3 regions of the Shewanella sp. MEBiC00475 genome follow, and region 3 is predicted to be linked to each of the others. Evidence: predicted binding sites of a transcription regulator. Region 3 holds the regulator's gene; each other region holds the start of a gene.
What was found. Region 3 encodes LexA, which represses DNA repair genes until DNA is damaged. Its sites were predicted from a motif close to TACTGTATNNNNATACAGTA; they were not measured.
Positions count from the first base shown of each region.

Region 1: the regulator LexA is predicted to act here: its motif matches at 1,412-1,431, upstream of recA (recombinase RecA).
Region 2: the regulator LexA is predicted to act here: its motif matches at 2,646-2,665, upstream of dinG (ATP-dependent DNA helicase DinG).

Region 1 covers NZ_CP039928.1:3,520,708-3,525,010, forward strand. The annotation lists gene mutS (DNA mismatch repair protein MutS) at 1-1,241, opposite strand, end outside; gene recA (recombinase RecA) at 1,525-2,586, shown strand; gene alaS (alanine--tRNA ligase) at 3,187-4,303, shown strand, end outside.
Region 2 covers NZ_CP039928.1:531,659-535,961, forward strand. The annotation lists gene FCN25_RS02290 (DNA polymerase II) at 183-2,582, opposite strand; gene dinG (ATP-dependent DNA helicase DinG) at 2,697-4,303, shown strand, end outside.
Region 3 covers NZ_CP039928.1:1,883,862-1,888,164, reverse strand. The annotation lists gene coxB (cytochrome c oxidase subunit II) at 1-1,160, opposite strand, end outside; gene FCN25_RS08310 (cell division inhibitor SulA) at 1,554-2,060, opposite strand; gene lexA (transcriptional repressor LexA) at 2,057-2,671, opposite strand; gene plsB (glycerol-3-phosphate 1-O-acyltransferase PlsB) at 2,935-4,303, shown strand, end outside.

The DNA of each region.
Region 1 (4,303 bases), 1.6 Mb from region 3:
GCGCGCGTTAATAAATCGTGCTGTTCTGGAAAGTCACCTAATAATTGCACTAATGCGCTCAATCTAGGTTGTTGACATGTAGCTAATGTTTGTTGAATTTCTGGCAGAAGTGTTAACGCTTGTTTTAAACGTGAAAAGTCGCGAGGTCTGGCACTGCGTAGTGCTAAACGAGCCATAATACGTTCAATATCACCTAAGCTTTTTAGTTGTTCATGTAACGTTTGATATAGGTCGAGTTCAATGAGTTCATTGACGGCATTATGGCGATATTGAATTGTTTGTCTATTGCGAAGAGGTTCATGGATCCAGCGTTGTAACATACGGCTACCCATAGGGGTTGCGGTATTATCTAATACCCACGAGAGGGTATTTTCTCGTCCGCCAGACAAGTTTTGAGTTAACTCTAAATTACGTCGCGTCGCGGCATCTAAAATAATGGATTCCGATTGATTAAAACGCACAATCGAGTTGATATGTGGTAACGCCATCTTTTGAGTATCTTTTACATACTGCATTAAGCAACCAGCAGCTTGAAGTGCCAAGCGGGCATCTGTAATCCCAAAACCATGTAAGTCTTTGGTACCAAATTGACTCAATAGTAAATTTACACAAGTATCGTAATCAAACTCCCACTCTGGACGGCGACGGATCCCTTTTATGTTATTGATTAATAATATGTCAGTAAAATCTTCACTGTAAAGTAATTCTGCAGGATTGGTGCGTTGTAATTCGGCTTCTAATGCTTCACGAGTAGGTAATTCTGCAACCACAAAACGACCGGATGAAATATCTAGAGTTGCGTAACCAAAACCATTTTTACCTTGATAAAGCGCCGCCAGTAAATTGTCTTGTTTTTCTTGCAGTAGGGCTTCGTCTGTTAAGGTGCCGGGAGTAACGATACGCACAACTTGGCGTTCAACGGGGCCTTTTGATGTGGCAGGATCGCCAATTTGTTCGCAAATGGCCACAGACTGACCAATGTTAACTAATTTTGCTAAATAGCCTTCGACAGCATGATAGGGAATGCCAGCCATGGGAATAGGATCGCCGCCGCTTTTCCCGCGAGCAGTAAGAGAAATACCCAGCATTTCAGATGCTCGTTTAGCATCATCGTAAAATAGCTCATAAAAATCACCCATACGGTAAAATAATAACATATCAGGATGGGCGGCTTTTAAGCCCAAATACTGACGCATCATCGGGGTGTGTTTTTCTAAATCGCTGGTATCAATCACTGTCATTATGAACACTTCACTATTAATCGTTTTTAAGTCGTAAATCTTATGAGGCTAATCTTAACAATATTTGTCCTCTGGGTATAAATAGATTCATATAAAAATCTACGAAGATAATATATTGATGTAAAAAGGCAATTTTCAAAGGTAAGAAAAAAATTACGATCAGCACTTGATACTGTATGACTATACAGTATACTGATGAACATAATGAAATGGTCCACACCATTCCACCTAAGTACAAATAGCATTTTACTAAACGTATTGAATGCCTTAAGAGGGTTTTATAATGAAGGTTGATCCAAATAAAGAGAAAGCACTTGCCGCCGTGTTAAGTCAAATTGAAAAACAATTTGGTAAAGGCTCAATTATGAAATTGGGCGAAGATCGCACAATGGACGTTGAAACTATCTCTACAGGTTCACTTTCATTGGACGTCGCCCTAGGTGCTGGTGGTTTACCATTAGGACGTATTGTTGAGATCTATGGCCCTGAATCATCAGGTAAAACGACTTTAACACTTGAAGTGATTGCCGCAGCACAACGCGAAGGTAAAACCTGTGCGTTTATTGATGCAGAGCATGCACTTGACCCTATTTATGCAAAAAAGCTAGGCGTAGATATTGATAACCTACTTTGTTCGCAGCCAGACACTGGCGAGCAAGCATTAGAAATTTGTGATGCATTAACCCGTTCTGGTGCTGTAGACGTTATTGTTGTCGATTCTGTTGCTGCATTAACGCCAAAAGCCGAAATTGAAGGTGAAATTGGTGATTCACATATGGGCCTTGCTGCTCGTATGATGAGCCAAGCAATGCGCAAACTTGCTGGTAACCTTAAGCAATCAAATACTTTGCTTATTTTTATTAACCAAATTCGTATGAAAATTGGTGTGATGTTTGGTAGCCCAGAAACAACTACGGGTGGTAACGCACTGAAGTTTTACGCTTCTGTTCGTTTAGATATTCGTCGTATTGGTGCCATTAAAAACGGCGATGAAGTTATCGGTAACGAAACCCGCGTAAAAGTCGTTAAAAACAAAATTGCAGCACCATTTAAGCAAGCTGAATTCCAAATTCTTTATGGATTAGGTATTAATCGTACTGGCGAGTTGGTTGATTTAGGCGTTGCACATAAGCTTGTTGATAAAGCAGGTGCTTGGTATAGCTACAAAGGTGAAAAAATTGGTCAAGGCCGTGCAAATGCAGGTAAGTTCCTTACAGAAAATCCAGCTATTGCCAATGAAATCGACACCACTTTACGTTCTATGCTACTAGCTGCTCCTGGCTCATTAGGCTCAAGTACTGACAGCGACGAGAATGTTGATCTCGAAACTGGCGAAGTTTTCTAAGTTAGTCCGCAAAATCTATCGCGGTTGCGCATGTTGCGCGCCGCGAATATTCCCATCAAGAAAACCTCTCTATGTTTAATAAAAAATCAAAAGGCATTTATGAGCAATAAATCTAGTCGGTTCTAGGTTATTGTTAATTTGATTTTTTTAGATGATATGTTTTATTACATTTAAACGTTTTATCAATTAAGCCCGTGGTGTTTGGGTTTTTAGGTCGTAACGCAAAAATAGTTAATTAACATTGTGATTTTAGCGGTCGCGTTAAGTTGAGTAAAACTCTTGTTTTGATCAAATAATATATTTGCTCAATTATGTTCCTGGAAGACCAATCAATAAGCCTTTACCCTAGGGTAAAAAAATGATCATCCTGTTTATTTGTATTCGATATTTAACGCTTGTCCCTCTTGTTTATACTGTCGTATTTAACACGCCATACAACAATTCATTCCCCTACAGGCACACAAGGTATCATTTTTTACTGCTATTATAATCGATTCACTCATCTCGCTTCTTTCGCCAAATTCAGTATATAATGCCTAGATTTACAGGCTTGCTTGTCAAGCTCGTTACTTTTGTATTTTCTATATTCAGGGCCAATTAATGTTTCAGACTACAGCAGAATTAAGAAGCGCTTTTTTAAAGTACTTTGAAGATAACGGACATCAGGTTGTTGATAGCAGCTCGCTCGTTCCCACCAATGACCCAACACTGCTATTCACCAATGCGGGTATGAACCAGTTTAAAGACGTGTTCCTCGGAATGGATAAGCGCAGTTATACACGAGCGACCACATCTCAACGTTGTGTGCGTGCTGGTGGTAAACATAACGATCTTGATAATGTAGGCTATACCGCTCGTCACCATACTTTTTTTGAAATGTTAGGTAACTTCAGTTTTGGCGATTACTTTAAAGAAGATGCAATTCGTTTCGCATGGACCTTTTTAACCGAAACACTCAAGCTACCAAAAGAGCGTTTATGTGTCACCATTTATGAAACAGATGACGAAGCGTATGACCTTTGGACTCAAAAAATTGGTGTAGCCCCTGAGAATATGATTCGTATTGGCGACAATAAAGGTGCTCCATTTGCGTCAGATAACTTCTGGCAGATGGGTGATACCGGTCCTTGTGGCCCTTGTAGTGAAATTTTCTATGATCATGGCGATCACATTTGGGGTGGTCGCCCTGGTACTCCTGAAGAAGACGGCGACCGTTTTATTGAAATTTGGAACATCGTATTTATGCAGTATAACCGTCAAGCAGACGGTGAAATGTTGCCATTACCTAAGCCTTCTGTCGATACAGGCATGGGCATTGAACGTATAGCAGCCATTATGCAGGGCGTACATTCCAACTACGAAATCGATATCTTTAAGCAGTTGATTGCTAAAACAGCCGAGATTATTGGAGTTTCAGATTTAGAGAACAAATCATTACGCGTCATTGCTGATCATATCCGTTCTTGTGCATTCTTAATTGCTGATGGTGTGATGCCATCAAATGAAGGCCGTGGTTATGTATTACGTCGTATTATTCGTCGTGCTGTGCGTCATGGTAACAAGTTGGGTGCTACTGATGCGTTTTTCTATAAGCTTGTTCCTACGCTAATCAGTGTAATGGGCGATCCAGCTAATGGTTTAAAACAAACTCAAGCCATTGTTGAAAAAGCCTTAAAAGCGGAAGAAGAACAATTTGCTCGAACTCTTGAGCGTGGTT
Region 2 (4,303 bases), 1.4 Mb from region 3:
GCTCATTACCGGAAATTGATTATTCTTCGCATGGAAATGTTTTAAAGCTCATTTGTCGATACCAAGATTTTTTTGATCAGACAACATCACATATAAGACAAACTTACTTTAATACGATAGGTAGGGATGATGGGGTTAATAATGAACAAATGACTATGATGTTAAAATTTTTTATCAGTTTGCTAGATTAATATCATTTGATTGTTTACTAGCGCATCGAAACTCTGACCACATAGTTGCAAGATGGGCTCTGCGATGGGTTGAATTTGTTTACTAATGTAATATTCATAATCGATATTATGTGGTTTTGCTTCAATTGCCTGTGCGCCAGTCAACGTCATAACGTATTTAATTTGTTGACCTTTACGAGTAACGTTTACGTCATCCAGAAGTTGAGCAAGCTGTTTGGCCGCTTTTACATGAGGGGATGATTTAGCGGTGTAATCTTCAACATTTCGCCTTAATCGCTTTTTGAAAATAAGCTCATTATCTCTAGCGCCACTTTTAATTGCCGCTAGCTCATTGCTCAAATAATCAATGACATCCTCGCCCTTGAAAAATAATTCATATAAATGATATTGCATTCTTCGCGCGATAGGGCTCCAATCACTTCTCACCTGCTCCATCCCTTTAAACGTCAGTTTTAATTGTTGAGCGTCGTTTAATACCGCACCGACATAGCGTTTTTTACTGCCTTCATCTGAACCTCTTAGCGTAGGCATAATAAATTGTTCGAAATGGGTTTCAAATTCGAGTTCTAGATAGCTGTCTAATTGATATTCATCTGCACACCATTCAAGCCAGCGTTGGGTAATCAATGTCGACAAGTATTCACCAATCGCTTGAATGTCGTTAATTCCATGATTATCCCCTAACCACACAAATGTAGAATCGGTATCGCCATAAATCACTTGATAACCACACTCTTCTATCCATTGTTTAGTCAGTTTCATTATCTGATGACCGCGCATGGTAATAGAACTGGCAAGTTTTGCATCATGAAATACACAACCTCGAGAGCCTAATACGCCATATAACGAGTTCATAATAATTTTTATTGCTTGTGATAAAGGTGCATTTTTATCGCGTTTAGCCCGCTCACGTTGTTCCGCTAAACTTGCAATTAACGCTGGTAAAATAGGCACGTTCCGACTGAATTTAGCGCCTAAATATCCATCCACTATAGTGTTATCAGCATTACAACTACTGGCGTGCAAACCTTCAACTAAACCTTTGGGATCGATAAGAAATGTTCTGATAATCGACGGATACAAGCTTTTAAAATCTAATACCAAAACATCTTTATAGTAGCCTGGGATAGATGACATAACATATCCGCCGGGACTCTCAAGCCCGTGACTAGCGGGATGAGCTGGCGCAACAAAGCCACTTCGATGTAAGTGAGGTAGATACAAATGATAAAATGCGGCAATTGATGCACCAACGCGACCAAACTCTAAGCCGGTTAACTTGGCTCGTTCAAGGGCAAAATCTAATAATTGTGTTTTTTCAAAAATATCCCACACCAAACGACAGTCCGTAAGGTTATAAAAAGCCAGTGCATTTTTGTCTGTTTCAAATAAATGAGTAATTTCTTGTCCACGATTTTCAACATGATCTATGGCTTTCCCTTCGGCTAATAAATGCCGCGAAACAGACTCTAATGAGAAACTATCAAATTGATAAAATGCCGCTTTAAGCCAATCAATACCATCCAGTACTACCCGTCCAGGTAAAGATAAGGTTTCAGGCCGATATTTGCCAGCCACTTTCCAGCTAAGTTCAGTATCACCTCGGCCGATGGTTAATGGGATTTGATGTAATAGGCAGCGTTTATACAGCAAAGCTAAGTCAAAGGTCACCACCGCCCAACCGATGATAATATCGGGGTCATAGTCACTAAACCATGCAATTAATCTCTGTATAAGCTCAACTTCATCCTTAACCCAAATAATGAACTCATGGCATTGTGCTTGTGGTTCGCCCACCATAATTACGCATTGATAATCTGTTCCATACAAACCGACCGAATAAAGTTCACCAGCAAAACTGCACTCAAAATCCAGTGAAACCATCTTCAAAGGAATATCAACAGGTTCGTTGGCGGGTATTTTTCTAGCCCGATTAATCTCTAATAAAGAAATTGTTGAAGTTGGATTACTATCTTGATAGTACCCTGAGCACTCTATATCTAAGGCAATAAACCGTTCGATAAGATAACGTTGTTCAGGTCTTATATCGGCTTCAAATAAAGTAATCCCAATATCATTAGCAATGCGACTGAGTAATTTTAATTGCGTATTTGATTTAAGATACAAGGCACTAATAGGCTCATGCTCAAAGCTCATCAATGATTTCGACTCAGCCTTAAGGGCAAAACCGACTTTTTGACTTAATTGATTAACATCTTGTTGACGACAAAAACATATCACTTCACTGTGATACAGCTCTGCGAGTACTGGTCCCTGAGCCGTTTTAATATAGTATTGAAGCACTAACTGTCCATGTCTATAAATGGCATGACGAGTTAATACTCGCCCCTTTACATAGTTGAGACTTGATGGGATATTTGCTTGCTTCACTATGGGTTCGAATTCCTGCACAAGTTTACTCAATTTGATTTATTACTTCGTGGCATGCTAATTCACTGTTATTATGTACAGCATAATTCAGTCTATGCAGAAATCATACTTCCTATGCTACCGGATAACATAAAAAGTCAAATTCGCACCATTTATAAAGAAATTGCCGCATCTATGCCACAATTTCGATCTCGTCGCGAACAAAACTATATGGTAGCGGAAATATCTAAAACCTTAGCGGGTGAGTATGACAAAGACCGTCGCATTATTGTGGTTGAGGCTGGTACAGGTATTGGTAAATCCTTGTCCTATATCTTAGGCGCTATACCTTTAGCGGTTGCCAGTAAAAAGAAAGTCTGTATTGCAACCGCAACCGTGGCACTTCAAGAACAATTGCTCCACAAAGATCTACCTCATTTTTTACAACAATCAGGTATAGAGTTTAAATTTGGTTTGGTAAAAGGTCGTCAGCGATACGTATGTTTAGCCAAACTTGAAGCCATGATAGGGGCACAAGACGGCTCACAAATGGCTATGTGGCAAACTAAGCCCGATCAAAGTCAAATAAACGAATTACAAAAACTGCATCAAGATTTTCATCAAAAACGTTGGAATGGTGAAATAGATACCTTAAAGCACCCTATTCCTGATTTTTTGTGGCAACAAATTTGCTGTGATAAGCACAGTTGTCATCGTCAAGTATCGGCGCATCATAATTGTCCGTTTCATAAGGCTCGTGAAGATGTTGATACTTGGGATGTACTCATTGTTAACCACAGTCTATTATTTGCCGATTTAGAGCTTGGTGGTGGCGTCATTTTACCAGAGCCAGAAGACATGTTTTATGTCATCGACGAAGCTCATCACTTGCCAATTGTTGCCAGAGACTTCTCCAGTGCTCAAGCCACACTTCGAGGAGCATGCGATTGGCTAGAAAAAACGTCTAAAACATGCTCTAAATTGCAAAATCAATTGAAAACAACTCATATTATAGCCCCAGTACAGGCAATGCTTGATCACATTACCGATTTAACAAACCTACTGACTCAAGTTGCTCATTATTGTGATACTCAACCACAGCTGTTTGCTAACCCTGAATCTCGGCTTCGTTTTGAGCACGGTCAATTACCGCAATCATTATTAATACAGGCAGAAAATCTTGCTACCGCATCGGGCTCTGCGGTGAAACAGTTTAATAAAGTGGTCTCGGTATTAAATGAAGCAATCAAAGATGGTGAAGTGCCTAAACATCAGTCGGAAGGTTTGTTGTCTGAAACCGGATTCATCTTACAGCGGCTAGATAACTTACATAAGTTATGGAAGATGATGGCTAAAGAGGACAGCAAAAAAGGTGCACCAATGGCACGTTGGGCAGAATTAATTACAGGTAAACAACAAGATTACTTATTTTGTTCATCGCCTATCGAAGTCGGCTTTATGCTGGAATCTATGTTATGGCAAAAAGCCGCTGGAGTGGTATTGTGTAGCGCAACACTTAGAGCGTTAAATAGTTTCAACCATTTTGCTCATCAAGTGGGATTATCAATGAACGATGGTAGTCGTTTTTTGGCCTTGTTATCCCCTTTCGATTACGAAAATAATGCGACCTTATTTATTCCTCAAATGGTGTGCGAACCTACTGACGAGAATTATACCGCTGAACTAGCACAACATATTGTGACTCTCATCGATGGTGAAATGGCGACGTTAGTGCTGTTTGC
Region 3 (4,303 bases):
TCAGCAACTGCTTTGTTTGCTTCTGTTTTTGCCTCGTTACTGCCTAAAAATTTTCCTATATCAGCAGCTTGTACAAGATCACCGCTATTATTGCCCCAAGCATTACGTTCAAAGGTAATCACTGCTGCAATTTCTTGGGCGCTAAGTTGTTTTGCAAAGGCCTGCATTGCGGTACCTGGTTTACCGTTTATGACGATATTTAGATGGCCTTCAACAGGGCCTTTTATGATAGGGCTGCCAATTAATGATGGGAATACACCAGGAAGACCCGCACCATTAGGTTGGTGACAAGCAGCACACCTAGCAATATAGATTTGTTCACCTTGTGAGGTTAGATCTCCGAGTGACAGGGTTTGGGTCATTGATGCCGCCGCCGCAGCAGCGGCATTGCTTGCTAGTTGTTTTTGTTCAACTAACCAATTATCAAAATCGTCCTCCGACAATGCTTGCACTACAATCGGCATAAAGCCATGGTCTTTACCGCATAATTCGGCACATTGGCCGCGATAAATACCGGGCTTATCAATACGAGTCCAAGTTTCATTAATAAAGCCTGGATTAGCATCTTTTTTAACGGCAAAAGCGGGCACCCACCATGAGTGGATAACATCATCAGAAGTCATCAAAAAACGTACTTTTTGGTTAATGGGGAGTACTAGTGGTTTATCAACTTCAAGGAGGTAATGTTCTCCTTTAGCCTCACTACCGTCAATTTGTTCTCTGGGGGTAGATAATGAGCTGTAAAATTCGATGTCTTTATCAAAATAGCTGTAATGCCATTTCCACTGCGACCCGGTAATTTTAATGGTGAGATCAGCATCGCTGGGATCTTCCATAGCAATTAAGGTTTTGGTGGCTGGAATAGCCATGGCGATTAAGATGATAAAAGGAATGACGGTCCAAGCAATTTCCACTTTGGTACTTTCATGAAAATTGGCCGCGACTGCGCCTTTTGATTTGCGGTGGTAAATCATTGAATAGATCATGATCCCAAACACCACTAACCCAATGGCACAACAGATATAAAGAATCGTCATGTGGAGGTGATAAACCTGACCACTGATATCTGTCACGCCTTGAGTCATGTTGAGGGGCATTGCTGTTGCCCCAAGCGGAAGTGCTACACACACAACCAGTAAACAATACAACCATTGCTTCACAAGACTGCTCCTCTGTTAATTGCAAATTGCAATTACAAAGAAAAGTCACACAGTAATTCTCTGCTCTATGCAAACTCTTCGGTTCCCGAAAAAAGTTTGATGACCTCAAAGTACCTTGGTGGTTGTAAACAGACGGTCTACGGTTTTATTGTTAGCTGTGCACCACGCTTGTACCTACGACTGAACTTATCAATTTGTGTTGACGTTTTCCCATCGATGACTATTAAATCTGCCATTTACGTCAAATTAAAGATAAAAAATTGTTTCATCCTTGTTAAGTACATTACTTGTAGATTAAGGATTGATCAAGATCACTTTTTTTCTTAATCGCCTGAAAAAGGTGAAAAAAAAGCCCTGAATTCAATACAGGGCTTGGTTATTAAGGGTTCGTGCTTAGTGAAACGAGCAAAAATTACTTGTTCCATTTGCTAAGGTCGGGCTAACAAGTTGATGTTTGTGAGGTAAGTGAGTATTCACATCTTCAATTACGATCCCTAATGCACGTGCGCTTTTGGCTACTATTTCCAAACGGCGACTATCGCGAGCATCAAGTGAGCTTGTCCAAGTTACTACTGCACTAGATGTACCACTAGTGAGTGCTTTTTCCATGGCCCATAATGTCTCGACTTCATCTTTGGTGTGAACCAGTAAAATGCGATCCATTCTCACTCCGGCACTTGCCAGCATATGTTTATAACCAATGTGAGGTGGGCTAATGAGTACAATCCAGCGGCCTTGTTGGCTTAACGTTGCTAGTTGACTACACAATTGACTCAGCTCTGCTTCACCTTGGGTAACCGTTTGCAATGTTTGAATGGTTTGGTTGCCCTGAAGTTCTGTGTCTGATAAATCTACCCATAAGCCAGGGTGGCGTGGGGCGATGCCCATTAGTTTGTTCATAACCAATCTCCATTACGGATAACACCAACGGCAAGCCCTTCGATGGTTAGGCTTTGGCAACTTAAATCTACTTTTATCGGGTTGTAATCTTCATTTTCTGCATGCAGATAAATGACGTTACCTTTTTGTTCAAATCGTTTTACGGTGACGTCATCGTCTATTCGTGCCACCACAACTTGGCCATTACGTGCTTGCTGCATTTTATGTACCGCGAGGAGGTCGCCTTCTAAAATGCCGATATTTTTCATGCTGTCACCACGAACCCGCAATAAAAAATCCGCAGCAGGTTTAAACATATTGGGGTCAACTTGATAATAGTTTTCCACATGTTCTTGGGCCAAAATAGGCTCCCCAGCAGCAACTTGCCCAATGAGTGGTAGACCGGTTTCAATCTGTTCTTCATGAGGTAATCGTATACCTCTAGAGGTACCAGGAATGATCTCGATAAAGCCTTTTTTGGCTAATGCTTTTAAATGCTCTTCGGCGGCATTAGCACTTTTAAAGCCAAGACGATTCGCAATTTCAGCTCGAGTGGGTGGCATACCTGTTTCGGCGATATTGTTTTTAATTAAGTCTAATATTTCAGCTTGGCGCGGCGTTAACGGTCTCATGACAATTCCTGTCTTTTTATACAGTGACTGTCATTATATACAGTGATTCTGTTCGCGCAAGTATTAACCAACTGTTTTTTGTTATTTGTTTGTACAAATTGATTTAACTTACTGTTATAAAACGTTATTTTATATTTTAACTTTGGGGTGTGACTTCTAAAGAAATCCAAAATGTAAAGATAAATAAGCCAGATAGTGTAAGCGGGGTTGTTTCTGGTATCCTATGCAACAATATTATAGTGGCTTATGTTGCGAAAATAACCATGTCAAAACCTGATTCAATATTTTTACGAACATTAAAGTGGATTCAAAAATGGATGGTGCAAACGATTGTTGTACCACATGATCCTTTTGATGACCTCAATATAGATCCGACTAAACCTTTAGTTTATTTGATGAAAACGGAATCTATTAGTGATATTGCCGCCTTGAGCGAAATCACAGAGGGCTTTGGTATGCCTAGTCCTTATGAACCATTAAAGCTTGATGGCTTGCAAGTGCCTCGAGTTGTTTGTTTAGAGGGGCGCAAACCATTATTTGGTAAACGCGAAAGTGGTGAAAAATTCATTAATTATTTTACCAGTCTATTATCTCTTCATCGTGAGAACTCTGAATTAGATATTCAGTTGGTTCCTGTTTGTCTTTATTGGGGACGTACCCCAGGGAAAGAAGATGACAGCATGAAAGCGGCTGTATTTGAAAGAGAAAATCCAACATGGCTACGTAAATGGTTAATGATTTTATTTTTAGGACGACATAATTTTGTCCAGTTCTCTAATGCATTATCGCTTCGTTATATGGCCGATGAACACGGTACAGATAAAAGAATTGCTCACAAGTTAACCCGTGTTGCACGAGTGCATTTTCGCCGCCAACGCAAGGTAATGACAGGGCCACAGTTACCTAATCGAAACGTATTGTTTGCTTCTTTACTAAAATCTGAGTCTATCAAGAAGGCGATAGAAGAAGAATCGACAAGCAAAAAAGTCTCGGTGGAGAAAGCTCGCGAAACTGCTATTGAATATCTTGACGAAATTGCTGCTCATTATTCCGATAGCTTAGTGCGCATAGCTGAACGCTTTCTGACTTGGTTATGGAATAAATTATACAGTGGCATTAATATTAAAGGTGCCGAACAGGTAAGACAGTTACATCATGATGGCCATGAGATTGTTTATGTGCCTTGTCATCGCAGTCATATGGATTACTTATTACTGTCGTATATTTTGTATTACCAGGGCATGGTTCCTCCACATATTGCCGCGGGTATTAACCTTAATTTCTGGCCTGCAGGACCGATGTTCCGTCGTGGTGGGGCATTCTTTATCCGCCGTAGTTTTAATGGCAATAAACTGTATACAGCAGTCTTTCGTGAATATTTAGATCAGTTGTTTGCTAAGGGTTATTCCGTCGAATATTTCACTGAAGGTGGTCGTTCGCGTACCGGACGCTTGCTGGCGCCTAAAACGGGTATGTTGGCCATGACTATTAACAGTGTGTTACGTGGGATAGAGCGTCCAGTGACTTTAGTACCTGTGTATTTAGGGTATGACCATGTTATGGAAGTGGCTACTTATCATAAAGAATTAAGTGGTAAGAAAAAGAAAAAAGAATCTGTGTGGCAGGTATTTG